DNA from 3 places in the Cytobacillus pseudoceanisediminis genome. Region 2 is predicted to be linked to each of the others. Evidence: predicted binding sites of a transcription regulator. Region 2 holds the regulator's gene; each other region holds the start of a gene.
The links. Region 2 encodes LexA, which represses DNA repair genes until DNA is damaged. Its sites were predicted from a motif close to CGAACATATGTTCG; they were not measured.

Region 1: M5V91_RS16155 (SPL family radical SAM protein) is a predicted target of LexA. The motif match lies at 6,232-6,245, and genes of this name have one in related genera.
Region 3: M5V91_RS14875 (ImmA/IrrE family metallo-endopeptidase) is a predicted target of LexA. The motif match lies at 7,557-7,570, and genes of this name have one in related genera.

The regions. Positions count from the first base shown of each region.
Region 1 is NZ_CP097349.1:3,002,249-3,013,539, reverse strand. Features, by position in the region: gene M5V91_RS16185 (DNA-3-methyladenine glycosylase family protein) at 1-746, shown strand, start outside; gene rlmD (23S rRNA (uracil(1939)-C(5))-methyltransferase RlmD) at 766-2,148, shown strand; gene M5V91_RS16175 (tRNA dihydrouridine synthase) at 2,481-3,458, shown strand; gene M5V91_RS16170 (YhfM domain-containing protein) at 3,795-4,214, shown strand; gene M5V91_RS16165 (DUF1540 domain-containing protein) at 4,317-4,472, shown strand; gene M5V91_RS16160 (protein adenylyltransferase SelO) at 4,630-6,096, shown strand; gene M5V91_RS16155 (SPL family radical SAM protein) at 6,251-7,093, shown strand; gene M5V91_RS16150 (AAA family ATPase) at 7,122-7,874, shown strand; gene M5V91_RS16145 (VOC family protein) at 7,916-8,332, opposite strand; gene M5V91_RS16140 (DUF5634 family protein) at 8,427-8,729, opposite strand; gene M5V91_RS16135 (MarR family winged helix-turn-helix transcriptional regulator) at 8,817-9,257, opposite strand; gene M5V91_RS16130 (glutathione peroxidase) at 9,285-9,761, opposite strand; partial or broken gene M5V91_RS30530 (DUF1835 domain-containing protein) at 9,906-10,756, shown strand; gene M5V91_RS16115 (DUF3658 domain-containing protein) at 10,648-10,920, shown strand; gene M5V91_RS16110 (C45 family autoproteolytic acyltransferase/hydrolase) at 11,096-11,291, shown strand, end outside.
Region 2 is NZ_CP097349.1:2,064,980-2,076,270, reverse strand. Features, by position in the region: gene hflX (GTPase HflX) at 1-806, shown strand, start outside; gene M5V91_RS11150 (methionine gamma-lyase family protein) at 820-2,091, shown strand; partial or broken gene M5V91_RS11145 (MerR family transcriptional regulator) at 2,279-2,685, shown strand; gene glnA (type I glutamate--ammonia ligase) at 2,791-4,125, shown strand; gene M5V91_RS11135 (HNH endonuclease) at 4,596-4,826, shown strand; gene M5V91_RS11130 (CBO0543 family protein) at 4,948-5,439, shown strand; gene M5V91_RS30440 (CBO0543 family protein) at 5,481-5,903, shown strand; gene M5V91_RS11125 (DUF4257 domain-containing protein) at 6,728-7,012, opposite strand; gene lexA (transcriptional repressor LexA) at 7,297-7,920, opposite strand; gene yneA (cell division suppressor protein YneA) at 8,076-8,408, shown strand; gene M5V91_RS11110 (YneB family resolvase-like protein) at 8,418-9,065, shown strand; gene M5V91_RS11105 (DUF896 domain-containing protein) at 9,209-9,442, shown strand; gene tkt (transketolase) at 9,672-11,291, shown strand, end outside.
Region 3 is NZ_CP097349.1:2,764,902-2,774,086, forward strand. Features, by position in the region: gene M5V91_RS14800 (hypothetical protein) at 257-424, shown strand; gene M5V91_RS14805 (hypothetical protein) at 1,484-1,747, opposite strand; gene M5V91_RS14810 (hypothetical protein) at 1,761-2,030, opposite strand; gene M5V91_RS14815 (YopX family protein) at 2,027-2,446, opposite strand; gene M5V91_RS14820 (DUF3983 domain-containing protein) at 2,488-2,607, opposite strand; gene M5V91_RS14825 (hypothetical protein) at 2,591-2,734, opposite strand; gene M5V91_RS14830 (hypothetical protein) at 2,909-3,109, opposite strand; gene M5V91_RS14835 (ATP-binding protein) at 3,335-4,249, opposite strand; partial or broken gene M5V91_RS14840 (replication protein) at 4,687-5,047, opposite strand; gene M5V91_RS14845 (hypothetical protein) at 5,513-5,710, opposite strand; gene M5V91_RS14850 (helix-turn-helix domain-containing protein) at 5,916-6,179, opposite strand; gene M5V91_RS14855 (ORF6C domain-containing protein) at 6,249-6,479, opposite strand; gene M5V91_RS14860 (hypothetical protein) at 6,476-6,601, opposite strand; gene M5V91_RS14865 (helix-turn-helix domain-containing protein) at 6,689-6,886, opposite strand; gene M5V91_RS14870 (helix-turn-helix domain-containing protein) at 7,048-7,446, shown strand; gene M5V91_RS14875 (ImmA/IrrE family metallo-endopeptidase) at 7,598-8,086, shown strand; gene M5V91_RS14880 (recombinase family protein) at 8,091-9,185, shown strand, end outside.

The sequences.
Region 1 (11,291 bases), 940 kb from region 2:
TGCTCGGCCAACATCCAGTTGTTGCAAATGTAAAAGCAATCGGTACAACTGATAAGCCAGAATTTTTAATAACCGGAACTGATGGCGCTTTTAAAGAAAAAGCAGCAGAGCGTTTATCGGAAATTTTTCAATGGCATCTGCCTCTTGAGAGGATTCACGAACATTTTCAAAACACAGAATTACAGCCAATTTTCGATGCTCATTATGGTACTCCAATTGTTCTTGATTTTGATCCGTATAGCTGTATATTAAAATGCATTATTCACCAGCAGCTTAATCTTGCTTTCGCACACACGTTAACAGAACGGTTTGTAAAAGCATTTGGATTCGAAAAGGATGGAGTGTGGTTTTATCCGCTTCCCGAAAAAGTTGCAGAACTGAAAGTGGATGAATTAAGAGAGCTGCAGTTCAGTGGACGAAAGGCTGAGTATGTAATTGGCATCGCAAAAGAAACGGCCTCGGGAAATTTAAACTTTGACGAGCTTAAAAACCTTTCAGATGAAGAAATTTATGATAAACTTATCAAATTGCGCGGTGTCGGACCCTGGACTGTTCAAAACTTCTTGATGTTCGGGCTGGGCCGGCCAAATCTTTTTCCAGCTGCAGACATTGGCATCCAGAATGCCTTAAAAAAACTATATAAATTAGAAGCGAAACCGACTCTTGAGGAAATGGAGACATTCTCGAAGAGCTGGGATCCTTATTTGAGCTATGCTTCTCTTTATTTGTGGAGGAGTATCGAGTAATTTGGAGTGATGAAGCACCATGAAACAAGAACAAACAGCTAAATTAAAACTAAAGCAAACATTCCCGCTGACAATCAAAAGGCTTGGCATCAATGGGGAAGGTGTCGGTTATTTTAAAAGGCAAGTCGTATTTGTTCCAGGAGCACTGCCTGGCGAGGAAATCACAGCAGAAGCAACAAAGGTAAACCCAAAGTTTGCTGAGGCCAAAATAAAAAATATCCGTAAAAAATCGGAATTCCGTGTTCAGCCGCCATGCCCGGTATATCATGAGTGTGGAGGCTGCCAGCTGCAGCATCTCCGGTATGATCAGCAGCTGAAGGAGAAACGGGATATCATTATTCAAGCTTTAGAACGCCATACTAAGCTGAATCCCGAGAAGCTGGATATCAAAGAAACCATTGGAATGGAAGATCCGTGGAGCTACAGAAATAAAAGCCAGTTCCAGGTTGGCCAAAAAGACGGGAAGGTGCTTGCCGGATTATATGGCATGAATTCGCACCGCCTGATTAATATTGAGCACTGTGCAGTGCAGCATCCGCAAACAACAAAGGCGACTGAAACAGTGAAACGAATTCTCCAGGATTTGAGAATCCCAATCTATAATGAAAGAAGCCGAAAGGGTATAGTAAGAACAATCGTTGCCAGGGTGGGAATCCAGACAGGAGAGCTTCAGATTGTACTGATCACAACTCAAAAAGAGCTTCCAAAGAAAGAGATCATAATAGGAAAAATCAAAAGCGAGCTTCCTGAAGTAAAATCAATCATCCAAAATGTGAATGGTGAAAAAACCTCCCTTATTTTTGGACAGGAAACCATGAATCTGGACGGAAGGGACTTTATCCAGGAAACACTCGGAGATTTGCAGTTTGAACTATCTGCACGGACATTTTTCCAGCTGAACCCTGAACAGACCGTTAAGCTTTATAATGAAGTCAAAAGAGCAGCGGCTTTAACCGGCAAGGAAAAAGTAGCTGACGCATACTGCGGCGTCGGAACGATTGGATTATGGGTAGCCGATCAGGCAGCGGAAATCCGCGGCATGGATATCATCAGGGAATCCATTGAGGATGCAAAGAAAAATGCTGCCCGCCATGGAATTAAACATGCCCAATATGTTGTCGGCAAAGCAGAGGAATGGCTTCCTAAATGGACAAAAGATGGATGGCGTCCGGATGTTATTATCGTCGATCCGCCAAGAACAGGACTTGATCATCAGCTGTTAAAGACTATTTTAAAAGTCCAGCCCAAGAAAGTGGTTTATGTCTCATGTAACCCATCTACATTGGCAAAGGATATTTCGGTCCTGAGCCCCAAATATAAAGTAAATGGCATACAGCCTGTGGATATGTTCCCGCAGACCGCACACGTGGAGAGTGTGACACAACTTGTTTTAAACGTGTAACCCAAACATAAGCTTTTGCTGATCCACCCTGATTTCGTAAAAAATATTTTTGCGGTTTCGGGGTCTTTTTTCTGTTAATCCCTGCTGTTTTTTAGGATGTTTTAGCAAAGCTTTATTTTTTACTCAGCCAGTGGAATACTGTTTAATGGGATGGATGCCAGCAGGAGATATTTTAGCTGTACAAAAATTGTGCAGTTAAAATTTACATTATTTAATCAGTTTGATAAAAAGTGCTTAAGCATGGTATAAGTGTAAAAGAAGCAGGGATATTCTGCTTTTTAATTTTGGGATTAAAAGTTGGTTTCCCATATTGAGAGGATTTGAATTTTACTATGATAGATAATTTTTGGCGTGAGTTACCGCGGCCATTTTTTATACTGGCACCAATGGAAGAGGTGACGGATGTTGTTTTTCGCCATGTGGTGAGTGAAGCAGCCAGACCTGATGTGTTTTTTACTGAGTTTACAAACTCAGATAGTTATTGTCACCCTGAGGGGATTAATAGTGTGCGTGGGCGTTTGACTTTTACAGAGGATGAACAGCCAATTGTAGCCCATATATGGGGGGATAAGCCTGAATACTTCCGGCAAATGAGTATTGGGATGGCGGAACTGGGCTTTAAGGGATTGGATATCAATATGGGCTGTCCTGTACCCAATGTGGCACAGCACGGGAAGGGAAGCGGCCTGATCCGCCGCCCGGAAGTGGCAGCTGAATTGATCCAGGCAGCCAAAGCAGGAGGTTTGCCGGTAAGTGTAAAGACAAGGCTTGGCTTCACGGAAGTAGACGAATGGAAGGTCTGGCTGAAACACATTTTGGAGCAGGACATTGCTAATCTTTCCATTCATCTGCGTACAAGGGACGAAATGAGCAAAGTGCCTGCGCATTGGGAGCTGATCCCGGAGATTAAGAAACTTCGCGACCAGGTGGCACCAGATACCCTTTTGACGATCAATGGAGATATTCCTGACCGTCAGAAGGGCTTGGAGCTGGCCGAGAAATACGGTATTGATGGAGTTATGATTGGGCGCGGCATATTCCATAATCCATTTGCTTTTGAAACGGAGAAGAAAGATCATAGCAGTGAGGAATTGCTGGACCTTTTAAGATTGCATATGGATCTTCATGATCAATATTCGCATTTAGAGCTGCGGCCGTTCACGGCTCTTCACCGTTTTTTCAAGATCTATGCCAAAGGATTTCCAGGGGCAAGTGCACTAAGAAATCAATTGATGAACACAAGGTCTACAGATGAAGTGCGTGAATTGCTTGATGCGTTTGTGTCAAAGAATCTTGAAAATAATAACTGAATTCTAAATGGGGATGGGCAAGCGGTCCATCCTCCTTTTTTTCACAAGGTTTGTTGCTTTTTGTATTATATTTACTGAGTTGATTGTAGCGGAAGGTGCGAGATCCTTGAAAATGCATTCGCATTTTCTTCGTGCGGTGTTTACTCAAGGGAGCTTACTCAATGTCTGCGGGAGTAGCGGACAGGTGAGACCCCGCAGACGCACAGCGTCGAGGAGGCTCACCGCCCGCCCCGCGGAAAGCGAGCAGCCTGGAGCGGAAATCAACGGACAGCATTGATAAGCAAAAAACAACAATTTATACGAAAAGAGCCTAAATTTTAAACTTGAGGGATGAGGATGAAAGCTTTTTTATTATGCACATTCATGGTATTTTCTTTTGCAATGATAGCAGGCTGTCAATCAGCTGAAACAATGGTTCTGCTGGATGAGGAAGTCAGAGAAATCAAAGTTTCAAAATCGGAGGGTCTAGGCGGAATTAATGAAGAAAGTTTTATTTCTTTCAAGGATAGAAAATCGATCGCTGTATTTGAAAAGGCAATAACATCTGCTGTAAAACAGTCAGGGAATGCAGATATTAGTAAACCTGAGTATGATATAGCAGTAGAATATAAAGGAGAACTTCCTTCTCACGGCATTCATTTGTGGCTTGGAGAAGACAATGAAAAAAGCGCCTTCATGTATATTACAGATGAATCTGTTTACCTAACTTCTCCAGAAATGACGATAAAACTAAGAAGCCTAATTCTCTCCAAATAACAGCAGCCCAGCCATTTCACCTGTGTGTGGAATTAAATTCCATATGGTTAATTCACTTGGAAAAGGGGTATTGATCAGTAATCCAAAAGGAGGTGGCCAAGAATGGAAGTAGAAGTTTTATGTAATGTTGAGAACTGCAAGTATTGGGCTGAAGGTGATAAGTGCGTTGCCGACTCTATTTATGTGATTGGCCAAAATGGCCGAGAAGCTGATGATGTAGAGGAAACAGCCTGTAAAACGTTTGAGCATCGTGAATAAGATTGAGTAGGCCTGACTGCTGGAGAATTTTAACGATCCCGGCCGTCAGGTTTTTTTACATACAAAAAGAGAAGATTATTAAGACCGCTATGTTTCTCCGGAAAGGGTATAATAAATGAAAATGACACTAAATCCATGCAGACAGGAAGGAGATAGAATGACGACTATTAATGAAACCGGATGGAATTTTGATAATAGCTATTCACGGCTGCCGCAGACATTCTTTTCAAAAGTAAAGCCAAATCCTGTACAATCACCTGAGCTGGTGATCCTTAACGAGCCACTGGCGAAATTTTTGGGACTAAACATTGATGCATTGACAAGCGAAACTGGCATTGAGGTACTTTCTGGCTCTCGAGTTCCAAAAGACGCTGAACCTCTTGCTCAGGCTTATGCAGGGCATCAGTTTGGACACTTTAATATGCTTGGAGATGGCCGGGCCATGCTGATCGGCGAGCAGATAACTCCTGAGGATAAACGGGTGGACATTCAGCTGAAGGGCTCCGGCAGAACTCCGTTTTCACGCGGGGGAGATGGGCGGGCGGCTCTAGGCCCGATGCTCCGAGAATTCATTATCAGCGAAGCCATGTATGCTCTGGGAATTCCCACTACCCGCAGTCTGGCAGTTGTAACAACAGGTGAAGCGATTATCCGGGAAACTGAGCTTCCAGGTGCTGTACTGACAAGAGTGGCTGATAGCCATATACGGGTGGGCACTTTTCAATATGCGGCAAATTGGAGGCCGGCTGATGAGCTTAAAACACTGGCAGATTACACGATTCAGCGCCACTACCCAGAAATTAAAGGCGATGAAAATCCTTACAAGACACTCTTGCAGAAAGTGATCAAACGTCAGGCTGCACTCATTGCGAAATGGCAGCTAACAGGTTTTATCCATGGAGTCATGAACACCGACAATATGACAATTAGCGGAGAAACCATCGATTATGGTCCGTGCGCCTTTATGGATAAGTATGACTTGGCAACCGTATTTAGTTCCATTGACAGAGAAGGCCGGTATGCCTATGGAAATCAGCCTTATATAGGCGGATGGAATCTGGCAAGGTTTGCTGAAACCCTCTTGCCCCTGCTGCATGAAAATGAGGAAGATGCTGTAAATATAGCCCAGGATGCAATTTCGGAATACAATAAAATTTATCAAAACCATTGGCTTGCAGGGATGAGGGCAAAACTCGGATTTTTTAATGAAGAAGCACAAGATGAAGCCCTATTTACCAGCCTTCTAAAGATGATGCAGAAGTCTGGAGCAGATTATACAAACACCTTCCGTTTATTAACATTAGACAAGCCTGAGGAAACTTCGATATTTGATGATCAAGAATTTGCAAACTGGCATGGACAATGGCAGGAAAGGCTGAACAGGCAAAAGGAATCGAAAGAAGCAGTGAATGAATTAATGAGGAAGAGCAACCCATCCGTCATCCCCCGGAATCACAGAGTTGAAGAAGCTCTTGAAGCAGCTGTTACCAAAGGGGATTACAGCGTGATGAAAAAGCTTCTTGCAGCACTGAAGGATCCTTATGCCTATACAATAGAACAGGAAGAATACTGCAAGCTGCCAGAGCCATCCGGCATGCCATATCGAACATTTTGCGGAACTTAATATAGAGAAATGAACAATTAGAGCGTTGGCTGTAATTTTGCAAAGCCTGGCCCCATTAGTGGGGCAGGCATTTTTTATTTAAGCAGTTAGTGCTTTATTGTTGACTTCAGGAAATCACGGTGTTATTTTTAAGACAGAACATACATTCGATTTGGTGATTATCCTGAATATACATCTTGAAGAAATCATATCAAAAAGTATCTTAACACCTGCCAAAGGTGCAATTGACAACTTTACTCATTCATTGAACCCCTATGCGGGCTGTGCCTTTGGCTGCAAATATTGCTACGTTAGGGAGCTTCCTGTTTCCATTTTTCGTGAAGAGGAATGGGGTGCGTGGATTGATATAAAATCAAATGCGGCCGAACTTTTGGAGAAAGAATTGGTTAAAGCTAAAAAGAGGGGAAAAGTTGCTTTATTTATGTCCTCTTCCACAGACCCTTACCAGCCGATTGAATATGCCTCAAAACTGACAAGAAGTTTATTGGAAGTTATGCTTAAAAATCAGCCTGACTTTTTACATGTACAAACCCGTTCTCCTATGGTGAAGCGGGATATTGATTTATTTCAGCAATTCGGAGATAGTATCAGAATCTCCATGACAATCGAGACAGACAAAGAAGAAGTCAGAAAGGCATTTGCACCAGCGGCCCCTCCCATCCCGGCAAGAATGGCTGCACTAAAAGACATAAAAGATGCAGGAATTATAACTCAAGCAACAATAGCCCCGTTACTGCCTTGTTCAAGAGAATTTCCTGCAAAACTTAAGTCTATTGCAAATCGAGTTACAATTGACGATTTTTGGATGGGGGATGGAAGCGGCGGACGCAGGACTGAGAGACTTGGAATCCGCAAGATCTTTGATGAGCTTGGTTTGGAGAAATGGTATAGTCCATCTGCATATAAAGTGGTTCTTAAAATGCTGGACCGGGAATTTCAAGATGCACCCATTCAATTAGGTGTATCCAAGGCTGGCTTCAGCCCTGATGGCAAATAGCTGACTATAAAATATATGAGGTATTTTTATGGATCTATTAAGTTCACATTATGTAAGAGGTATTAGCCTTAAAAGAGAAGAAATTCCTTCCTTCAATCAGTATCCCTTCAACCTTCCCAGCTTGAAAACCATGGATGAGGTGCCTTTCCACCCGAAAGTAACCTTTCTGATTGGAGAGAATGGAATGGGAAAGTCGACACTGCTCGAGGCAGTAGCGGTTGCACTAGGATTTAATGCAGAAGGCGGATCTTTCAATTTTAACTTTTCAACCTTCGATTCGCATTCTGTGCTGGGAGATTATCTCAAGGTGATAAAAGGCATAGATAGGCCGTCTGATGGTTTTTTTCTAAGGGCAGAGAGTTTCTATAATGTCGCTTCTAATATTGAGGAAATGGATCGGGAAGGTGGCGCACCAAAAGTAATCGACTCCTTTGGAGGCCGTTCTTTACATGAGCAATCTCATGGAGAAGCGTTTTTCTCTACGTTTCTTCACCGGTTTCGCGGCAATGGGATTTACATCCTGGACGAGCCGGAGGCAGCACTTTCTCCTTTGCGGCAAATGTCCATGCTGACAAGAATTCATGATTTGGTCAGGGAACACTCACAATTTATTATCGCTACACATTCTCCGATCATTATGGCCTATCCGGAGGCAGCGATATATGAATTCAGCGAGGAAGGCATTTCAGAAAAGAAGCTGGAGGAAACGAATCATTACCGCATCATGAAACAATTCTTTGATGATAAGAAAAGGATGCTTCATCATTTGCTGGATGAATAATAAAAATGGAGGCCTCATGCCTCCATTTTTGTCTATGTATCTTATTCACTTTCGTGGCTGAACATCCAGTTTACACCAAATTTATCTGTTAACTGGCCAAAGCTCTTGCTCCAGAAAGTTTCCTGCAGCTCCATTGTTACTGTGCCGCCTGCCTGCAGATTGTTAAAATACTTTCTCAGCTTATCCAGGTCATTAATGACAACTGCGAGATTAATGTTATTTCCTACTGTAAATGGCATACCGGGAAAAGTATCTGAAAACATAACATTACTGCCGCATATGTTAAGGCTTGAATGCATGACCAAATTCTTTGCTTCCTCTGGAAGAGGATATTCAGGATTTTGCGGTGATTCACCAAAAGTTGAAATCTCAGGCATTTCCAGTTCAAAAGCCTTTACATAAAATTCAATTGCTTCACGTGTATTTCCCTCGAAATTAAGATAGGCATTAACAGCCATCCCTTTCACTCCTTCCTAATACAATTCCATTATAGACAAAATATTCTAAATTTAATATAGCTCAAAAGTCAAAAAGTGAAAATCAGGACAATTTTTATAATTCCTGAAGTGCTTGATCTACATTATTGAAGCCTCTTCGGTCAATGCTATCTGGTTCATCCGATTCAATTGTCCACTCATTTTCTGCAGGAGTTAATCCGCCATTACCATCTTTAATGAATGGACTATGTACGTGATAAGTTTTCCCTGCCTTTTTCACCGTGTATCCTATATAGCAATGATGATCCTGGCCTTCTTCCTCGAAAATACCAATATCATCGATTTCATATTTGTCTAAATATGACTGAAATGGCTCCTGCAATGCACTGATAATTTGCTCTCTTGGTAAAAACTCCATGACGTATGCTCCCTTCCGATTATCTATCCCTTAATATGGCTTTTTTTGCAGGGATTAAACACGGAACTGTGAAAAGAGTACTCCGCATCAGCGAAGTACTCTGCTCCTTAACTTAAATTTAAGTTTTCCGAGAAGCTCCATAAGCTCTTCATATTCTTCCAGCTGAATGCTGCAAGCCTGAATGGCCTCTCCGACATTTTGGGTGATAACCTCTTTTTCTTTGCGTGCTTTTTCCTCGAGGAAGATATACACCTTGCGTTCATCAGCTTTGGAACGCTCTTTTCGAAGCCAGCCATTAGAAATCATTCTGGAGATCATAGGTGTGAGTGTCCCCGTGCCAAGATTTAGTCTTTCTCCAAGCTCCTTTGCTGTCACGCCATCCTTTTCCCAAAGTGCCAGAAGTACCAGATATTGGGGATAGGTTAAGCCAAATGGCTGAAGGGCACTTGTATACAGTTTTGTAAATTCGCCTGCTGTTTCATAAACAGCAAAGCATAGCTGTTTGTCCAGTGTAAAAAAGTCTTTCACATAATCACCTGATTCTAATCTCTAGCATTACAATAATTTCGTCAAATCATCCTCGATTTTTCCTGGTTCAGTTGTAGGTGCATACCGTTCTACAACCTGGCCATTCCGGTCCACAAGAAATTTAGTAAAGTTCCACTTAATGTTTTTAGACAGAATTCCCTTTTTCTGTTCTTTTAGATAAGCAAATAATGGATCCGTATTGTCACCATTTACATCAATTTTAGCGAAGATCGGAAAGGATACACCATAATTAAGCTGGCAGAACTCAGTTGTTTCCTCAATATTATCGAATTCCTGGTTATTGAACTGATCACAAGGAAACCCAAGAATTTCAACGCCGCTGTCTTTATACTTTTCATAAAGCTCCTGCAGTCCTTTGAATTGGGGTGTTAATCCGCATTTGCTGGCTGTGTTTACAATAATCAGAGGCTTGCCTTCATATTCTTTCAAAGATTTCAATTCACCAGTTGTTTTTTTGACTTCAAAATCATAAACCGTTGTCATTAGGATACCTCCTACTTTTAATCGTGTACGATTTAATCTTAAGCGATCTAAACTCCTTTTGTAAACAAATCAGCTTTTTATGAAACTACCATTAAGTTTATTCGTAGAAAAGGTAGGTTTCAATTTCATTTACAAAGGGTGATCATGATGATGGACGAATTACGGGAAGCGATTGAGAAACTCCCGGAGAGGGGAGCGAAGAGCTATTTATTCCACATATTGCTTCGGGTTCACTTATTGAATAACAGTGTTGATTCCCAGGAAGAGATACTCGAACTGCTAAATGATATTCAAAAAAGGATACTCTTTTATTCTCAAGAAAGAAAATTGGAGCGGGAATATGAAACATACCATATTGTGTGCGGAGAATCACCGGCAGGCGCTTTAAAGGTTGGGCTTAGTAAAGAAAATAAGGTCATTGGCTATCCTGATTTTTTTAGTAACGGACCTCTCTGGAAGCTGCATGAAGAAGAGGGCAGAAAAAGCGATTAGAATGGCTGATGGATCACATTAATATGCATGAAGATTACCTGGAAATGAGATATGAAAGAAAAGTAGCTAAAGCACTTGAAGAGATAGATTCTATTCCAGCGGGAAAACCGATCGTTATCTGGACAGCTGACAATGCAGATGAACAAACTGGTTTACGGTATTTCCTTCACTTATTAAGAAACAAAGAAAATAATGTGCATGTTATTAATACTGCTCAGTCATATAAGGAGCTTTTCCCTGCGAAAAAGCATCAATCCATTTTAAGGCACTCAGGCGAAGCAGCTCCTGAGAAGCTGAAGATGATGCTGGAAAAACACTTAGGAAGCCCTTTATCTGCAGAAGAAAAAGTAGGTTTGTATCTGATTGGCAGTCCCTCTCCAAAACAAGGGAAGTATTGCGTATATGGGAAGATAATGAAATACATAGTGTACCAGAGAGTTATTTTGATGAATCTATCATCGAGTCAGCCAAAAAGCTGCATAAAAGCAACAAAGGTTTTATAAAATCAGCCAGATTAATTGGTGAAGTGATTGGGCATCTGGATGAGCCAATTGGTGATGGCTTTGCAGAGTATAGAGTAAGATCCTTAATTTATAACGGAATATTAGCCATAAAAGGAATTCCGAAAAGTATGAGGTATTATAGCATTAAACTGAAAGAATTTTAGATGAATCCGGTTTTTCACCGTAATCAATTATCCCTGTCCACCGTGTGTTAGTATTATTTCGGTCTAGCAGCAGTCCGGTACTTGAAGTGAATTAATATCTAAAAGCCATCTGCTGGAATTTCATGCAGGCTTCATTTATTCTTAATAAAAGAAACGAATAGAAGAGGGATTTATCTTGAAAAAGATTTACAGTGATATAATTCAATTCCGTGGAACCCACTTTGATTTTGGTTTCATGCAGGGAGAACTTATAAAGGATTCTCTTTCTGTGAAAAATCGGGAGGATCAATGGAAGGTAAGAAAGCCGCGATTTTCAATAAATGAAGCAGAAGTGAAAAAAGCGATTACAAGGTTTGCCCCTGGTATTTGGG
Region 2 (11,291 bases):
TCGGCACAAGGGGACCAGGTGAGACCAAGCTTGAATCAGATCGCAGGCATATCCGCCGCCGTATTGATGATATTAAAACCCAGCTTTCCGTCATTGTGCAGCACCGTGACAGGTATCGTGAACGAAGGAAGAAAAACAAAGCATTTCAAATTGCACTTGTCGGCTACACAAATGCAGGTAAATCCACCATTTTTAACAGGCTGTCTGAGGCGGAATCCTATGAAGAGAACCAGTTGTTTGCCACACTTGATCCGATGACCCGCAAACTGATTTTGCCAAGCGGATTTATTACACTTGTGACAGACACGGTCGGTTTTATTCAGGATTTGCCGACTACTCTTATTGCAGCCTTCCGTTCCACTCTGGAAGAAGTTAATGAAGCAGATCTTCTTCTTCATGTGGTCGATATGTCCAACCCGGATTATTACCAGCATGAGCAGACAGTCAATAAACTGATAGAAGATTTGGAAAATGATAAAATACCGCAGCTGACGGTATATAATAAAAGAGATTTAAAGCATCCTGATTTTGTCCCGACTGCCAGAACAGAAACGATTCAGATCAGTGCCTTTGAAGAAGATGACCGCAATGAGCTGAAACGGAAAATCGAGCAGATGATTCTGGGAATGATGAAGCATTACCATGTGGAGGTGCCGTCAACAGAAGGAAAGCTGCTGTCGCAGCTCAAGAACGAAACCATCCTGCGGGAATTGACTTTCAACGAAGACAAAGAACTTTATGTTTGCAAGGGCTATTACCTCGAAGACCATCAGATTTCAGGGCCTTTAATGAAATATACCGTATAGTTAGGAGAACATCATGTTTCAACAGTTATCACAAGGGGAAAAGCTCCAGCCGATTGTAAAAGAAGTGGAGCAGCAAATTTCAGAGGTATTAAAGAGCATTGATGAGCGGATTGATGAGAATCAATTCCGTGTTTTAAAGAGCTTTCAAAATTTCAAAGTCAGCGATTCGCATTTCAATCCTTCAACCGGCTATGGTTATGATGATATCGGCCGGGATACGCTTGAGGGAATATATGCAGAAGTTTTCGGCGGGGAAGCAGGATTGGTCCGCCCGCAGATAATATCAGGCACGCATGCCATTTCCATTGCACTCTTTGGTGTACTGCGGCCAGGTGATGAATTGCTGTATATCACCGGCAAGCCATATGACACACTGGAAGAAATTGTTGGGATTCGGGGAACAGGTAACGGTTCGCTGAGAGAGTTCGGCATTGGATACAATAGCATCCCGCTGAACGAAGATGGAAGCATCGACTATCCTGCCGTTGAAAAAGCAATCAGGCCGAACACGAAAATGATTGGTATCCAGCGTTCCAAAGGATATGCGACAAGACCTTCTTTTACAATTGAACAAATTGAAGAAATGATCCAGTTTGTAAAAGAAGTTAAGCCGGATACGATTGTGTTTGTTGACAATTGCTATGGTGAGTTTGTTGAAGACCGTGAGCCTTGCCATGTTGGGGCAGACTTGATGGCCGGGTCGCTCATCAAGAACCCTGGCGGCGGGATTGCAAAGACGGGCGGTTATATTGTCGGGAAGAAGGAATGGGTGGAAGTCTGCTCCTACCGAATGACTTCACCGGGAATTGGTGCAGAAGCGGGTGCGTCCCTTTACAGCCTTCAGGAAATGTATCAGGGCTTTTTCCTGGCTCCCCATGTTGTCGGCCAGGCGCTGAAAGGGGCTGTTTTTACAGCAGCGCTTCTTGAACGGCTTGGCATGAACTCCAACCCAAAGTGGGACAGTAATAGAACTGATTTAATCCAATCTGTTCAATTTGATGATAAAGAAAAAATGGTGGCGTTTTGCCAGGCAATTCAATTTGCATCTCCTGTTAATTCACATGTAACTGCCTATCCTGCTTATATGCCTGGATATGAAGACGATGTAATCATGGCAGCTGGGACTTTTATTCAGGGTGCAAGCATTGAACTGACCGCTGATGGTCCTATCAGGCCGCCTTATGTTGCTTATGTTCAGGGCGGGCTGACTTATTCACATGTGAAAATGGCTGTATGCATCGCGCTGGACCAATTGCTGGAAAAAGGTTTAGTCCAAATAAATTAGGTGAATATTAAAAAGGACAGCTACATAGTTAGTTGTCCTTTTCTGTTGCTTTACAGAGAATTATATGAAAATATGAAAGGCAAAAATTTTTTGAAAAAATCATGTTATAAAAGCTAACATATAGTTGACAGATTATCTGACATTACATATAATAATCTCAAGAAGTAATTGAAAAGGGGAGAAATAGTTGACTGGAAGCGAAATTCGACGTTCCATGCCGCTTTTCCCGATTGGTACTGTCATGCAACTGACTGACCTGACCGCCAGGCAGATTCGCTACTATGAAGAGCACCAATTAATTTCTCCAGCTAGAACTGACGGAAATAGAAGGCTTTTTCCTTAAACGACATCGATGTCCTTTTGGAAATCAAAGATTTGATTGATCAAGGCGTGAACATGGCTGGGATCAAGCAGCTATTTTTCGTGAAAGAACAGCAAGCGATAACTGAAAACTTGAATAAGCAGGCAGAAAAAGCGAGACGCGATCTATCAGATGAAGAAATCCGGAAACTTCTTCGCAAGGAAATTGTGCAGGCAGGCCGGTTTAATCGCTCATCATTGAGGCAAGGCAACATGCACCGCTTTTTCCATTAAAAACGCCGTTTTTAAGCTCGTTGATATTGTCTTGGATTTCTGAGAGAAACATTAACAGAGCAAAAAATAAATCACTCATGTAATTTTTTAAGGGAGGAACTACCAGTGGCAAAGTTTACTAAAGAAGACATTAAGCGTATTGCAGAAGAGGAAAATGTAAAATTCGTCCGTTTACAGTTTACGGATATTCTTGGAACAATCAAGAACGTAGAAATTCCGATCAGCCAGCTTGAAAAAGCGCTTGATAACAAAATGATGTTTGACGGATCTTCAATCGAAGGTTTCGTGCGTATTGAAGAATCAGACATGAATCTATATCCAGACCTTGATACATGGGTGGTATTCCCTTGGACAGCAGAAAAAGGAAAAGTTGCACGTCTGATCTGTGATATTTACAATCCGGATGGAACTCCCTTCCTTGGCGATCCGCGCAGCAACTTAAAACGTATTTTGGCAGAGATGGAAGAGTTAGGATACTCTGATTTCAACTTAGGGCCTGAGCCGGAATTCTTCCTATTCAAGCTTGACCAGGCTGGAGAGCCAACTCTTGAACTGAACGATAATGGCGGATACTTCGATCTTGCGCCAACTGACCTTGGTGAAAACTGCCGCCGCGATATCGTGCTTGAGCTTGAAGAAATGGGCTTTGAAATTGAAGCTTCCCACCATGAGGTTGCACCTGGACAGCACGAAATCGACTTCAAATATGCGGATGCATTAACAGCTTGTGACCAGATCCAGACATTCAAGCTTGTTGTTAAAACAATTGCCCGCAAGCACGGCCTGCACGCGACATTCATGCCAAAACCGCTGTTCGGTGTTAACGGATCAGGTATGCACTGTAATGTTTCATTATTTAAGGATGGCAAAAATGCATTCTTCAACGAAACAAGCGATCTTCAATTAAGTGAAGATGCTCGCCACTTTATCGCAGGTATCATTAACCATGCGACAGCATTTACTGCTGTAACAAACCCAATCGTTAACTCTTATAAGCGCTTGGTTCCTGGTTATGAAGCACCTTGCTATGTTGCATGGTCTGCTCAAAACCGTTCACCGCTTATCCGTATCCCGGCTTCACGCGGTGTAAGCACACGTGTTGAAGTTCGCAGCGTTGACCCTGCTGCTAACCCATATCTTGCTATGGCTGTACTTCTAAAAGCTGGTCTTGACGGAATCAAGAACAAATTGACTCCACCGGCACCTGTAGACCGCAACATCTATGTAATGAACAAGCAGGAACGTGAAGAAGAAGGCATCAAGGATCTTCCGGCTACATTGGCTGCTGCCCTTGATGAGCTTAAGAAGGATGAAGTCATCGTATCCGCACTAGGCGACCATATCTTCGAACACTTCATTGAAGCGAAAGAAATTGAGTGGGATATGTTCCGTACGCAAGTGCATCCATGGGAGCGCGAGCAGTACCTGAGCATGTATTAAAAAGTAAACCCTTGACACCATTGGTGTTGAGGGGTCTTTGTTTTCGGGTAAATTATTTAAAAAATTACCACAAGAACCTTAGTTCATAGTAAGAAAAAAATACAACAATCAAGCCTATCGATGTAATTCCGTAACCTTTTTTAATTCTATAATCGGTTCCAGGAATCTTAGTTATTAAGTAATAAATTGGAATTACAAGTAATATGGGAAGAAAAACCCTTGCATTAGCTGAGAGGTTTTCAAATCTTGAAATTATCGTACCAATAATCAAAAGAGGAATAAAAGTTAGCAAATAGGCAAGTGACACTCTTATCACACCTTTTTCTGAATTATACCAAATTTCCAAAATTAAGGGCATCAATTATTAAAGTAACATGGATTCCTAAAATGATGTAAAAAGAAACCAAATTTATACCTTCCCAAAAATAATCGTAATTTTCAGGCAACATTATGAGTAGTTTTATAACAGTGTGGAATGGAAGAAGCTACGAGTAGTAATCAAGAAGCGTGATAACTATGAATGCCAGGAATGTAAACGGAAGGGGCGCTTAAGCATTGAAACAAATGAATACAGTGAGAGTGGTAAGGGCAGGAAGATCCAGTTGCTTGTTCACCATATCAAGGAGCTCGAGCTTCATCCAGACTTAGCGTTTGGTGAAGATAACATGGATACTGTTTGTGTCGATTGCCATAACAAATAACATGGCCCAGACTTCAAAAATATGAAGCCAAACAAATGGCAGCATGATGAAATTTTAAGTATCGATTTTTTAAATTATGTGAACAAATAGTATTAAATAATTCCAATGAAAGGTGACTTAAATGAATCTTGAAAGATGGATTATATTGGGGGTATTAATACTAAGTATCATGTGCCTCAAGCTTCTAGTGCCGAGAGACAAGGTTAGAGAAGCGTGGGTTATCTTTTTATTTCTGCAGGTCATTACATGGCCAGCCGGTTTAATAGCAGTAGAAATGGGTTGGATTGAATATCCGATTCAATTGTACCCTAAGGCAAATTTATATAATAGGACTAGTTTTTCCTTTGAGTTCTTCCTATTCCCGGTAGTCGCCATTATTTTTAGTTTGTATTTTCCAAGGAAGAAAAAAGGGTTTGGCTCACTATTGTATTATGTTTTCTTTGCTGGATTTTTTACCTTCTTAGAGGCTGTATTAGAATCTAAAACCAAACTGGTTGAGTACCACGAATGGAAATGGTATTGGACACTAGTAACAGTAATGATTTCTCTATATATAAATGATAAATTTTATCGATGGTTTTCTAAAAGATTAATTTTGGTGGACTTAAAATGACCAGAGAAGTCCTGATTTTAATATGTTCGTAGATTTTATCATTGTACTTGTTGTTAAGATACATCCCAACCGAAAGTAAAAGGTTAGCTTGGATAACCTTTATACTTGTTCAAGCAATAGCATGGATACATGAATATATACAATTGGTATTTGGATTAGTTGAGTTTCCGTATAGAGAATTTAATAAAGCGACAAATATGAGCTTTTCATTGCATTATATTGTTTATCCTACAATTGCGGTGTTTTTTATACTTTTTTATCCAAAAGAAAAAGGGACAAGAAGAACATTTTTGTACTACTTACTATTTTCAATGGGGATAACAACTTACTCCTATCTTCTCGAAAAATTTAGTTCATTGTATCACTATATTCACTGGAACTGGTTCTTTGGATTAATTACCAACATGATTCTTCTTTATGTTGTAAAGATATATATATTTTGGTTTAAAAAAGGTCTGGTGTAACGAGTTGAAATATCTAGGTTCCCCCCGAGAAATATTAAGAGTAAGGATTCTGTGTTAGACGACTAATTTAACCAAGGCAGGGGGCGTAAATTAAGAATAAGAATTAAGAGCTCAGGCGATAAAGGCGTGGCAACAAATCATTTACTTAAAATAAACGCCAGTACAGTGCCCCATATGAAAATCACTAAATAGAATAACCTTTGCAATAGACCGGCGTGCATAGGGATGAAAATTATTAACATATTGAGTGTGACTATGACTAGTAATGTAACTAAACAGTATTGAGTCCAGCGTTTTCCAATTTCTAAAGATTTTGCGTATAGCCAAAGACCGGGCAAAACAGTTATCATGTCAAGTTGAGCTGCTATTGAATGCCAAAATAGATTTATATCTGCTGGTATAAAGCCAGTCACAATATTCCCTAAAGCTAAGATAAGAATAAATATGGTTGCTAGCCGGTTTAGTCCTGTTTTCAAGGGTTTGTGAAAGATATAAAACACCAATGCTGCACTTATATAAAAAAATCCTTTGGGCCTTTGCTTATTCCTTTTTTATCTTAGTTTCACTATACTTAATTGCCCATTGGTTCAGCAGAAGGAGCAGTTTTGAAAAAATAGTTAAAGAGGATTTCTAACGGCAAGGATTAGTATTTATGTTTCGTACGCAGGTACATCCCTTGGAGCAACGAACACTACATGAGCAATTACTTTAAAAATTCGAAAACACTCTGTTTGCATGAGCAGGGGTTTTTACATAGCTAAAATACAAAAACCCCGTTTCTAAGTGAACGAGGTTTTAACTAATTTGTATTTCCCTGCATCTCTCTATTCTTTATGTCTGATCTTTAGGAAATCGAGACATGTCAGCAGTGCATCTCCTCCAAATCCTGCAATTACCGCAAGGAGCACTACCTTTAAGGCAGAGTCAGGATCTGAAGATACGACCAAAAAAACAGCCGCTAAAGCCCCCATGATTACTTCTTCAAAGACCCCCAGATAGATGAATTTTTTTGTCCTTCTGGGTTTTACCATTTTGCCTTCTTTCCGAATATGTCCAACGACACCGACCAGCCCACCAATCAACAAAGCGAAGGTAATGTTCAAAAACATTTTTTCTTCACACTCCTAAAGTCGAGATTTTGGACAAGCGACCTTAGGTTGATTCTCGGTGTATTACCATTATATAGAAAGTGGCTATAAAATAATATGCATAAAAATACCGAATTTTCTGAATAATAAAATAGTCATACATGACTGCAACTTAGTACCAACAGAAAAGGTATCAGTTACTTTCGTATGATTTCGCTAATAGCATCAGGTAATAGGAACTGATAACCTTCTTAAAATTGGAAAAATAAAAAGCAGGCAGTGGCTGCCTGCTTTTTATCATTCTATTAATGCATATGGCGGTATACACCTATAACTTTGCCAAGGATGGAAACATTTCGAAGGATGATAGGTTCCATTGTAGAGTTTTCCGGCTGAAGCCGGATATAGTCTTTTTCTTTAAAGAATCTTTTGACAGTTGCTTCATCTTCCTCTGTCATGGCAACCACGATATCTCCATTATTAGCAGTGCTCTGCTGTTTGACGATGACATAGTCGCCATCAAGGATTCCGGCTTCAATCATACTTTCCCCCATGATTTCAAGCATGAATACATGCTCATCAGCTGGTGCCATTCTTTCTGGAAGAGGGAAGTATTCTTCAACATTTTCAATGGCTGTTATCGGCTGCCCTGCAGTTACTTTACCGACGATCGGAACATTGACTGCACTGACCTTAGGGATGTGAGAAGACTCGTCCAGATCTAAAATTTCAATGGCGCGCGGTTTAGTAGGATCTCTGCGGATCAGCCCTTTGCTTTCAAGACGGGCGAGATGGCCGTGAACTGTTGAGCTTGAAGCCAGGCCGACTGCTTCCCCGATTTCCCTTACAGAAGGCGGATAGCCTCTCAATTTAACTTCCTCTTTAATAAACTCTAATATATCTTGCTGCCTTTTTGATAATTTCACCATCTTTACGCACCTCGTATGTTTTTGTTGTCTCAATTATAGCATCAATTACCATATGATACAAACATAAGTTCGAATTTTTATTGACACAAAACAAATGTTCGGTCTATAATAAAAACATCAAATGCGAACATACATTCTTTTAGAGGTGGTATATCATGCTGAAAAAATTGTGGAAATCATATTCTTATGCTATTATTCTCTTCGTTTTAAGCCTGACAGCATCGTTTATTATGCTCATTCAGATAGAGACACCTGATACGGAAAAGTTTATGAAAGTCACTGTTGCAGAAGGTGACTCTTTATGGGAAATTGCTGAGAGTTTTTCGGCTGAACATTCGCTGTCTACAGATCAATTTATTAATTGGGTCGAACAAAATAATGAGATAGCGGCAGGCAGGATTTTTCCGGGCGATGAAATTGTTATTCCAGTAAAAGCACTGGATGACGAGCCTTATAAAGAGCTTGCCAGTTCAGACTTTTACGAATAAGGAGAAGTTATGAAAGCAATTATTTACTGCAGGGTTAGTACAACAAAGGATACTCAGGAAACGTCCCTTTCAAGACAGGAAGAAGAGCTGGTGAATCTGGCGAAAAAGCATGATTTTGAAGTAGTCAAGGTGATACGCGAACAGGCCAGTGGATATGACCTTGAAAGAGACGGTATATTGGAGCTTTTAGACTTAATTAAAGAAAAGGATATCAAGGTTGTCCTCATTCAGGATGAAACCAGGCTGGGGCGGGGTAATGCAAAGATAGCGATACTCCATTGCATCCTAAAGGAAGAAGTTCAGCTGTACAGCATTTCGAATAACGGCCAGCTCGAGCTTTCGGAATCAGATTCGATGGTGCTGAACATTGTTGGGATGGTAGAAGAATATCAGAGAAAGCTTCATAACATCAAAATTAGACGCGGCATGCAGCGGGCTGTTGATAAGGGATACCGCCCCGAGAAGAACTTAAGCAATCAGGGAACAAATGGCGGCAGGGAAAGAATAGAGGTGCCGATAGAGGAAATTGTCCGGCTAAGGAAAAACGAGTTAACATTTGCAGAGATTGCTGCAACACTCAGAGGCTTTGGCTATAATATCTCAAAAGCAACAGTCCACAGAAGGTATAAAGAGTATATGGAATCACTTGCTGAATAGAGCACTTTTCTTGTCAAAAGTGTTCTTTTTTAGTATGATGGCAGTTGAGTTTCAGTATTGTTCCATATCTGAAGCTATTGTATAATAAAAACTTCTATCAGAATATCCAAAGGTAAACTTTTGATATAAAGGAGCTTTAATATATGCTGCCAAAACAAAAACTTGCCCGAATTAATGAACTGGCAAAGAAGGCAAAGGAATCAGGTTTAACAGAAGCAGAAGCAAAAGAACAGACTTCTCTCCGTAAAGAGTATTTGGAGACTTTTCGCTCTGGCATGCTGAACACGCTTAAAGGTGTTACAATCGTTGACCCGAAAGGAAATGACGTAACTCCAAAAAAGCTAAAAGACTTCCAAAACAAAAACCGCCTTCACTAATATTATAATTGCAAGGGATACACAATGCTGTATTCCTTCTTTTAATAGAAAGCGGAGATGACTTCTATTACCGGCTATCTCCGCTTTTTTTACATACGCCGGGTCTTTTTGTGTCAATATAGTAACAAACCGGCTTTTTTGTCCTTTTCCTGACCCTATTGGTTGTGAAAAAAAGGACACCCGATAATATTAAAAGAGTAAAGAATTACTACTCGAAAGGATGTATTGAATGTTTAATCACACAGATGAACTATCCATCAGTTCCATTCGTACTTTATCAATCGACGCCATTGAAAAGGCGAATTCCGGCCATCCGGGGATGCCGATGGGTGCAGCGCCAATGGCTTATACGCTTTGGACACGCTTCATGAACCATAACCCGAAAAATCCTGAATGGTTCAACCGTGACCGTTTCGTCCTTTCTGCTGGACATGGCTCCATGCTTTTATACAGCCTTCTTCATCTTTCTGGCTATGATGTTTCCATGAATGACATTAAAGAGTTCAGACAGTGGGGAAGCAAGACGCCAGGTCACCCTGAATATGGCCATACTCCAGGTGTTGACGCAACAACAGGCCCATTAGGTCAAGGTATTGCAATGGCTGTTGGTATGGCAATGGCTGAACGCCACCTGGCTGCAACATACAACAAAGACAACTTCAATGTTGTTGACCACTATACATACAGCATCTGCGGTGACGGAGACCTTATGGAAGGCGTTTCGGCTGAAGCTGCTTCCCTTGCTGGCCACTTAAAGCTTGGAAGACTGGTTGTTCTATATGATTCAAATGATATCTCACTTGATGGTGACCTTGATAAGTCTTTCTCTGAAAGTGTTGAACAGCGATTCAAGTCATACGGCTGGCAGTATATCCGCGTAGAAGACGGCAATGATCTTCACGAAATTGCAAAAGCAATTGAGGAAGCGAAGCAGGATGAAAACCGACCAACAATGATTGAGGTTAAAACAGTCATTGGCTACGGTTCTCCAAACAAATCAGGTAAATCTGATGTTCACGGCGCTCCACTGGGTGCTGATGAATTGAAATTAACGAAAGAAGCCTATAAGTGGACTTTCGAAGAAGATTTCCATGTTCCTCAGGAAGTATATGATCACTTCAAGCAGCAGGTTGTAGAAAGCGGCTCTAAGAAGCAGCAGGAATGGGAAGACCTTTTTGCACAGTATAAAGAAGCGCATCCTGAGTTAGGAAAACAGCTGGAGCAGGCAATCAATGGCGAGCTTTCAGAAGGCTGGGATAAAGACATCCCTGTTTATGAAGAAGGAAAGAGCCTTGCAAGCCGTGCTTCTTCCGGAGAAGTGCTAAATGCAATCGCACAAAACCTGCCTTCCTTCTTTGGCGGTTCTGCAGACCTTGCAGGCTCCAACAAAACAATGATTAAAGGTACAGGCGACTTTACAGCTGAGTCATTTGACGGCCGCAACATCTGGTTTGGTGTACGTGAATTTGCAATGGGTGCTGCACTTAATGGTATGGCCCTTCACGGCGGATTAAAAGTATTCGGCGGAACATTCTTCGTGTTCTCTGATTACTTGCGCCCGGCAATCCGTCTGGCTGCACTTATGAACCTGCCTGTTACGTATGTATTCACACATGACAGTATCGCTGTAGGTGAAGACGGACCTACACATGAGCCTGTAGAACAGCTTGCTGCATTGCGTGCAATGCCAAACCTATCTGTTGTCCGCCCTGCTGACGGAAATGAAACAGCAGCTGCATGGAAAACAGCAATTGAATCAACAAACAAGCCAACTGCATTAGTATTGACCCGTCAAAACCTTCCTACATTAAAAGGAACGGATTCAGCGGCATACGAAGGCGTACAAAAA
Region 3 (9,185 bases), 700 kb from region 2:
TTGAACCTTTCAAAAATGGATACACTTCTATCATTTTGTTTTCTTTTTCTTTATCACACATAAACTTCCTGGGCATATAGTGATGAAGTAAGAACTTCCAATTCGTGTCTACCTACGGATTTCCCCTTTAACTAGGGGAATTTTTTATTTCAGATCTTTATCGAACTGCGACTTAAAACCCCTCACCTTATTCCTGCTATCCAAAAGTTTGTCTATATAATACAATGTTGATAGTTAGGAACCTTGGAGGGATAAAGTGGATAATCAATTTGAGAAAAAATTCAAAGTTACATTACTAGCACTACTAGCTATAATTGCTTTTAGTCTTGTTTACATAGGCTATTGTCTTACTATTGGATTTTCTAGAGTTTCAACAAAGTTATTTGAACTTAGTGGTGTTTTATCCAGTTTATTAGGGGGCTAATGCCTCTTTTTTATTTCGCAATATAGGTCAAATGTATATATCTGTAATTAAATGGAAATTTTATTTATACCGAGCAAGGCCAACTGGCATAGATCAACCCACTTAAGATTCCGGACCTTGCTCGCAGCCTATACGTATATTTCCAAAAATAATGGGCAAGCTGTACATCAGAGTAGGGGCACCCTTTCATGTTTTCCACATTGAAAAAGTTTCTGCCCTTACTCGTATCTTCAGAGGTGATATCATGCTCAATTGGATTGATCAATACACTTTAACAAATATATATTTCGTATCACTTGGAGTTCCAAGTATTTTGGCAGCTTTATGGTTCTTAGCTGTTATTTTGACTTTTAGAGCTGAGAAAAAAGGTAAATGAAACTGATTGCTTATTCTATTTTCCAAAAGCCCCGCACCATTAAGTATTTATTTATATTTATTTGAACAGCCCTACTACTCCATGTGGTATAATTATCCAAAAACATTAGGAGAATTATACTTAATGACTGCTACTCTTGTGACAATCCTTCCACTTTTATTATCCATAGCCCCTATTTTGTTTATTGTTTGGTTCCTAATTAAAATTCTAAAGATACAACAGGAGAAGAATATTATTCTTAAATCTATCTCGGACAAGCTTGATAAACTAAAGAATTAGACGGGGAAACTCGTCTTTTTTACTTCGTAGTTTATGTCAAATGTATACTTCTGCAATTAAATGGAAAGTTTATTTATACCGAGCAAGGACACAACCCCATTCTTTAACCCCATAAGATTCCGGACCTTGCTCGCACCCTTTTTGAATTATTGGCATATAATACAGGGCACACATTCCAATACCCTAGAATCTTGCCGCGAGCCTGCGGCTTCTTTTTGTCAAGAATGCATAAAGCAATTTAGCCCGGCATCATACCTATGTGAGCAAGGGCTCTTCCACTTCAGACTCCATATTTCTGACCTTTGCTCAATCCTATATAGGTTCGTGTTTTTTAGAGTAAGGGCAAATCAATTTCTCCTACAGCCTTTCAGCCCTTACTCGCAACACAATACTTATTTTGTTAATCAAATATCCAATTTAAGTTGACCCGTAATTTCCTCAACGTGATCATTCCACGCAATATGACCATAGATATTGTCAGAATCAGCAGGAACAAAGTATGTCTGCTTTAAATGTCTGCCCAAACCATTACTGCCGTACCATTTAGAAATCCGTTTTAAAACAATACCTGGCTTCCATCCATATTGCTTTTCATAATGAGGTGAGGTGTTCTTCAGCAATACATATTGCTTTTGTTCTTCTGGAGGAATTCTATCTTTTGCATCCATCTAGGAACCTCCTTTACTCTTTTGTTTCCCTCCAGCTCTGGCCATCCAGCCACCGTTCAATGCTTGCTACAAAGATATCTAATCCACCAGATATACCTTTTTTATCAATGTGGAGGGCATATCCAGAGAAATCTGACCCCTGATAAAAACAAACGTCCTTGTACTTCTCATGCTTCCGGACCAGCAGACGTTCTTTTCCTCTGAAGAACTCCATCTCCTCGCCCTGCTTTAGATCGATGATTTGATCTTCCAGGGCGAAGGAGAATAGATCTAATTGCTTCACACCTCTAACAGCTCAGGATTTTCGTGTATATTACCGATTACTTCAAATTCATCAGTTTCAAGGTAGTATGGCATTAATAAATATCCTGCTCCATTGGCTGCCTTAACTGCCCACATCGTTTCATGCCAATAAATCCGACCAACTATTTCAACTGTTTCATGGATTTCGTTTCTACTGCAATCCGTATATGAAATTCGAGTCCACTTTACAACATCAGCATCAACAACCTCTTTGCCGTTCTTGTCTTTTAGGCCGATATATTGCCCTACCGTTTCTTTATCAACATGATATTGAACGGAACCACCGATTAAATTTTGCGGGAGGATATAATGCATTCCGGCACCTGTTTTTACATGGCTACCATGCACCCAATCGCCAGTTAAAACCTCTAAGCCACGATATTTGATTTCTCTCATTACGAACCTCCTGTTATTAGGAAACTTAATACAAATTTTGTTTATCCTTTCAGCACACCAGCAGATACAAATAAATTTCTCCAAGCTCTGGCTAATCTTTCCTTACGACGACGGGCAAGTGATTTTCCCAAACGTCTTTTCTGTTTAATTTTGTTTGCCATCTGATACACCTGCCTCCTCATTTCTTGACTGGAGCTCCCTAGCTGCAGCATAACGATCTTTCATTCTGGCGTATTCATCTTTTGCAATATCATAAAGTTGCTGATTAGTAGCCTTTGATAAATCCATGTCAGCACACCCACTTTACATCCCTTTCACTTATCTTAAAAATGCTGTGATTTTCTTGGCATTCAACCGAACAATATAAAACTTCATCAGTTGTCACCAAAAATGATTTTCCACAACATGAACACTGGCTATTTTTTCCCATTGAGTTACCTCACTACAGATTTTGTTGATGGTTTACTCTCCTTTTAAGCCTGTTTTCCGTCTGTCTATGAGATCTTGTCGAGCAAGGTGAATGAGAGCAAGCAAGACTTCATCTGGATCTCTTTCAAAATAATTTCCAATCCAAGTAATGCTAAATTCTCTATCCCATAAATCCTTGAGTACAACGAGCTCAGCATCATCCCAAATAAAGTCCAACTCTTCAAGAACAATCACTGTTTTCCTCCTGGCGTCCCTTAGAAGAGATTCCTTCCGAAAACCCATCAACTCACTTCTTTCACAAGTCTTGCGCCTTCAAGTTCTGCTTTTCTCATGGAGATTCTTTGGCAAAACTCCTCAAACCTTTTATCCTGAGCCGGTGCTGGTCCACAGTTGGGGCAGTTATGATAAACAATTGAAAAACTGCCCACCTCATGAATAACGTGTGTGCCATTGCATAAATTACACATGCTTTTTTGCTCCCTTCTTCAATCGCCAGTCAGTACCTTCAGTTTCTAACAAAAATTCATCTGCTTGACCTATAAGTCTGCTTGCAGCTGCATAGCCTATCTTTTCGGCAAGGCTTCCTCGATCTTCGTTTGAATTAAACACAATTGGCTTCTGAGATCTATATCGCTCATTGATGATGGTGTAATACATTCTTTCTCTTGGTTCTGTCCAGTTCACTTTTCCAATGTCATCCCAGATAAGAACGTCTGCATTTAGAACGTTTCTCAGCAATTGGTTATAAGATTCACCTTCATCACTCATCATTTTTGCTTGCATCAATTGTTCCATGAACATAACATCAGAAACGATCACAACGTTGAACCCGTCTTTGATTAGCCTCTTAGCCAAAGAAACTTGTAAATGCGTTTTACCAATCCCGTAGTTATTATGTTTTTGTTTAACCGCAGGCCTTTCAGAAGATGGCAATTCCTTTAGTCTTTGTTCACCAAAAACAGCTACAAAACCGAAATTCCAAGACGGAATGTTCTTCTTTTTACGTCCTTCTGTGTCAGTTTCAATTTCAAAAAGCTTAAGATAATCAAAGGTTGATTGATACATAGCTTCTTGTTCCTGTGATAGACGCTGGTAATTTTCAAAATTTGCATTCGTAAATTCATCCGGAATCATAGAGTTTTTAAATCGCCTTTTCCATGCGTTTCTTTCTCGGCAATCACACGGCCTGGCAACATCATAGCCATCTTCATTCTTGTAAAGAATAAATTCAGTGTCTTTACAAACTGTGCAATTATAATTATCCGCCCCATGCTCTTCTTGCTGCTTCTGCTTCTCTGATGGCCTGTTCTGCATTTTTTGGTGCAGGTCTGCCAAAACCTGATCCATGCTTGTAAACCTTTGATCGTTTCTCATTATTCGCATCCCCTTCACCTTGATTTTCCATGAATTTATCGAGTATATATCCAACACAGTAGCCGAGGCTGTTAATACGATCTCGATGATGTTTAGGCTCAAAGGTGTCAAACCTTTGCTTAAGTAGTGAAAGAGCTTCATCCAGAGGAACGGTCGAGAGAATTTCAGCAGCAGCATCCTCATCTTTCGGAGAGTGGGCAAACCCATGGCCTCTTAGAGAAATAAATTGATTAATGAGCGTTGCTCTATTAGCTGCTTCTTTTTCTTTTTCTTCTTCTTTTTCTTCTTCTTCTTCTTTTTCTTGTCCACTTATCGTGGACGTATCGTAAAAACCTTGATCTAATAAGGTTTCACTTTTTTACCATTTTTTTCAGTACGTATCGTGAACGAATCGTAAATGAATTTGATCTCTTCCTTCTCGATTCGTTCACCTACAAATGAGATAAGGGAAATATCCTTCACATTTTTAAGTTCAGCCCTCACACAATCGAGTACTGGCTTTCCTCCTCGATTGAAGTTGTAGCGCCCCCAATTTTTGATAGCAATTTCCCTTGTCTCAGCGTTATAGAGGACCAATTTATGGTGATTAATAAACCGATCTAGAAGGGCATTGACGCTTTCTGGGGAATACCCCATGTCAAATGCCATTTGTTTTTTTGTAATTTGGTAGATTCCAATTTGAGTAGTATTAGAGTTAGTCAGCAGGTAAAGGAAAAAGTATTTATCTTCTGCTGTCATTTCCTCAACTACTTTAGGATCATCCCAAAAGTCTGTGTGGATCATTCTAAATTTAGCCATTTTCTTATCCTCCCTTTAGTCTTTCGCAAACAGCAAAACCATCTTTAATTTTTAATAACTTGTAATCTGGATAGCGAGTTAAATATTTCCGCACTTGGTCTAAAAAAAGATGCTCGGGGAGCAATTGCTCTATTTCGAGCAGCCAGTTTGGAAGTACCACACTTGAATGATCGTTAAATGATCGCATCAATGTTCAATAAAAATGTGAACATGATGATTTTTACTTTCAGGAAGACTATCTTTAATTTCCTGAGCCACTTCCCTACATTCAGAGACACTTTCTGCAGGAATGAATGCCCAGTGCACTGTTTGAAAGTTCTCATTCACTTGGATAGAAAAATCAACTGAAAAGAGCATAACTTGTCCATCCTTTGCATAAAATTTAATAAGATGTTCAGCAAGTCAGATTCTTGCTGAGAGTATTAGCCATATGCTAATATGAAATTAATCAACTTTTTTGTTTCCCTATCTTGCAGTGAGCTGTGGTGAGCTTGCTGCTTTTTTCTTTTTGTTTAATGTTTTAAATCCTATCTCTTCATAGACTTCTAACAAACTGGTAAGAACATTTTCTGCAGTGAATTGCTTCGGGTATTGCTTATGAAGTTCAGCCAAAGATTTTGCTTGCAATCCCATTTCGAAATACTTCTCTCTCCTTTCGCTCACTTTTTCACGCGCCTTTCTGTAGCAGTAAAATCCCCAATCAGAATACCCATGATAAACACAAGCTGAGTTCCAAGAATCATTGCAAAGACATAACCTAGATCCACTAATTAACCCTCCTTAGAGATTTTGAATTTAGCAGCCCAATCAATTTTTACACCTTGGCTTTTTAGCTTGCTGATCAATTGATCTAATTTCTGTTTCTTAGTTAAAACCATGCTATCCATCCTCCAATTATCGGCATTAGTTGCTGAATTAAATTAATCCCGTCCAGTCCATACATAAATGCAACAGCTACTTCTGGAGATTGAGTGTTTGTCATCCATGCTTGAAACAGCGACATTGTTGGTTCTTTTCTATCAGATTCGTATTTTGAGATGTCAGACTGATTGATAAATAGTTTTTCTGCTAATTCTTCCTGGCTGAATCCAGCCCGTGTCCGACACGCCTTTAATATCGCGCCGAATTTCATATGTAATTGATCACCTCCTTATATTCCAAAATGGAATACTTTTCAAAGGAAAATCTTGCTAATATTTAATTAAGAAATCTTCCTAGGCTTCCAATTTTCAATGAAGTTGATAACTGACAACATTTCATCCCGGGTAAGCTCTTTGTAGCTGCTGACGTTATATCTGTGTTTTATATCCCGGTAAAGTGCTGAAAAGAGTTTCGATGATTCATCTTTATTACGTGAAAGCTTATAGACCCTTTGCGTTACGCCGTTTCTCAAACGCTTTTGTTCACCAGGGTAAAGTGTTTGGCTGCTCATTTTGAATTGGCCACCTTCTCACTTCTGGCTTCCTTTTGCTGATCAGAAAGACTCCTGAGCAGTCCAGGCAATAAATATTTGTTTACCGCCTGGGCCAATTTATCAGCTGGAACTTTGATCATGGAAAATCGCCTCCTTAATAATGTTTATGTGGTTTTGATTGTCCGTTATTGCTACATTAGATTTGCGCTTCTTAATTTAACCTGCAGTTAAATTGGTGGATAAAAAATTTTATCCGGAGTTGTTCCTAAGATCTTGGCTATTCTAATAGCCATTTCATATGAGAGACCACGCTTGCCATTTTCAATCATCCAATAATATTGAAACGACACATCCAACTTTTCAGCCATTGATTTACATGAAATATTTTTGTGTTCTCTTAGTTTCCTTAAATTGTCGAGATTCATTAACTCACCTCTCATTTAACTTGTTGTTAAATACATATTAATTTAACCGTAAGTTAAAGTCAACAAAATATTTCACATTTAGTTAAATTTATGTATTTCAGTATCCTACCTATTCCGTTTAACGATTAGTTAAATTATAATTACATGAGAGGTGAAGACATGTGTTAGGTGCCCGTTTAAAAAAATTAAGAGCAGAGAAAAAACTTACGCAAAGGCAATTGGCTGATAAGATAAATGTTACTCATGTATCAATATCCGGATATGAAAATGGAAATCGGAGTCCTGATACTGAAACATTAGAAAAATTAGCCGACTTTTTTGAAGTATCTGTTGATTACTTACTTGGTAGATCTAGTATTTCAAAAGGTTCTGATTTAGATGAAACATTTGACTCCCTTGCAGAAATAACCAGGCTAGTTAAGGAATACGGCATTGAACAGATTGGGTTTTTTGACATAGAAGAATGGAAAAAGCTTACTCCTGAAGATGTGGAGGATATCCGCAATCACTTTGAATGGGTTGCACATAAGGCTAAACAGAGGAATAAAGAAGATAAGTAAGCACCTAAACCAAGAACTGGATAGGTGCTTTAGTTTTATAAAAAATGAGCCTATATCACATAAGAAATAATAATATCCAATACACTAGGTTTTAAATCATATTGCAGAAGGGAACGTATGTTTGTATAATAATGTCAAAAGGAGGCATATTATGCAAGCAACAACCCGCCTTTATCCCACCACAGCACTTGAAGATTGGGTTACAGATTTTTATAGCCGATTAGGAATCGTGAAGCCAGAACATATTAAAGAGGAAGTTATCGCAAGAAAATGCGATATATACATTCACAGAAAGCCTCGATCATCTTTTTATGAAATCGTTGGCCGATATAGAGGAATTACGGTTGATAACAGAGTGTTACCGTCAATACAGCGTGAAATGTTTTTCCATGAGCTTAGTCACATTTTAAGGCATGCTGGAAATCAGCTAATGATGCCAAAAGCATTCAAGGAACTCCAGGAAAGAGATTCTTACCATTTTACCAGATATGCAGCAATTCCCCACCACATGATTCATTTTATAGACCTGGAGGATCCTTATGTTATAGACCAGATGACAAGTTTATTTAAAGTAACACCAGAGCTCTGTATAGAAAGATTAATGCAAATACAGAAAAGAATGAAAAGAGATGTGTGGTGAAAAAATGAAAGCTGCAGTTTATGCCCGTGTTTCAACAGATGAACAATTTAGAGAAGGATATAGTATCGATTCTCAGAAAGAAAATATAATTAACTTTATCAAATCACAAAGCTGGGACGTTTATGATATATATACCGAAGAAGGATATAGTGCTAAAAACTTAAATCGCCCAGCCATGCAAAGACTAATCAAAGATGTAAAAGATCGAAAGTTTGATGTAGTAGTATTTTACAAGCTTGATAGATTGGTTCGTTCAGTAAGTGATTTGGATAAGCTGCTGCAATTGTTTGATGCAAATAAAATTGCAATTAGATCAGTGACTGAACCTTTTGACACGACCACAGCGATGGGTAGATTCTTAATTACACTAGTTGCTGCTATTGCACAATGGGAAAGAGAAACCATTTCAGAACGAGTTGTAATAAATATGACCAAGAAGGCAAATATGGGGGAAAGAAATGGTGGTAAAGCTCCCTTTGGTTACAATTTAAAAGATGGTTTGTTAGAGGTTAATCCAGAGGAAGCAAGATTTGTAAAAGAAATCTTTCGTATGTACACTTCTGGAAAGGGTATGAGGTCAATTACCTTATACCTAAATCAATTTGGAATTAGTAAAGACATTAGAACTATTGGCAGAATGATCGAAAATCCTGTATACGCTGGAAAGCTTAGATGGGCCAACAATTCGAAGATGGACGCCATTGTATCTGAAGATATTACTCATACACCTATTATTGATCTCGAAGTTTTCGAGGCAGCTCAAAATATGAGAATAATTCGAGCTACCGATGGAAAGAAAGCAACATCGCCATTCCATTTTTCTGGTGTGTTAAAATGTGCTCGTTGTGGATCTTCCCTCTCTGGTTATTATAAAAAAGCAAGAAAATCAAAGCATTATGTCTGCATTGCAAAAAAGAACAAAGGCACATGTGACCTCCCCATGTTTACTGAGAGTGCATTAACGAATGAGTTCATTAATAATATCTCTCCAGACGATCCTGAAAAGTTTTTTCGTTTAACAAAAGACTTTGATTTTAATACTCCTGAAGAAACAGATCAAAATGACCTTATTAAAGAGCTAGAAAATAGCCTAGCTGCT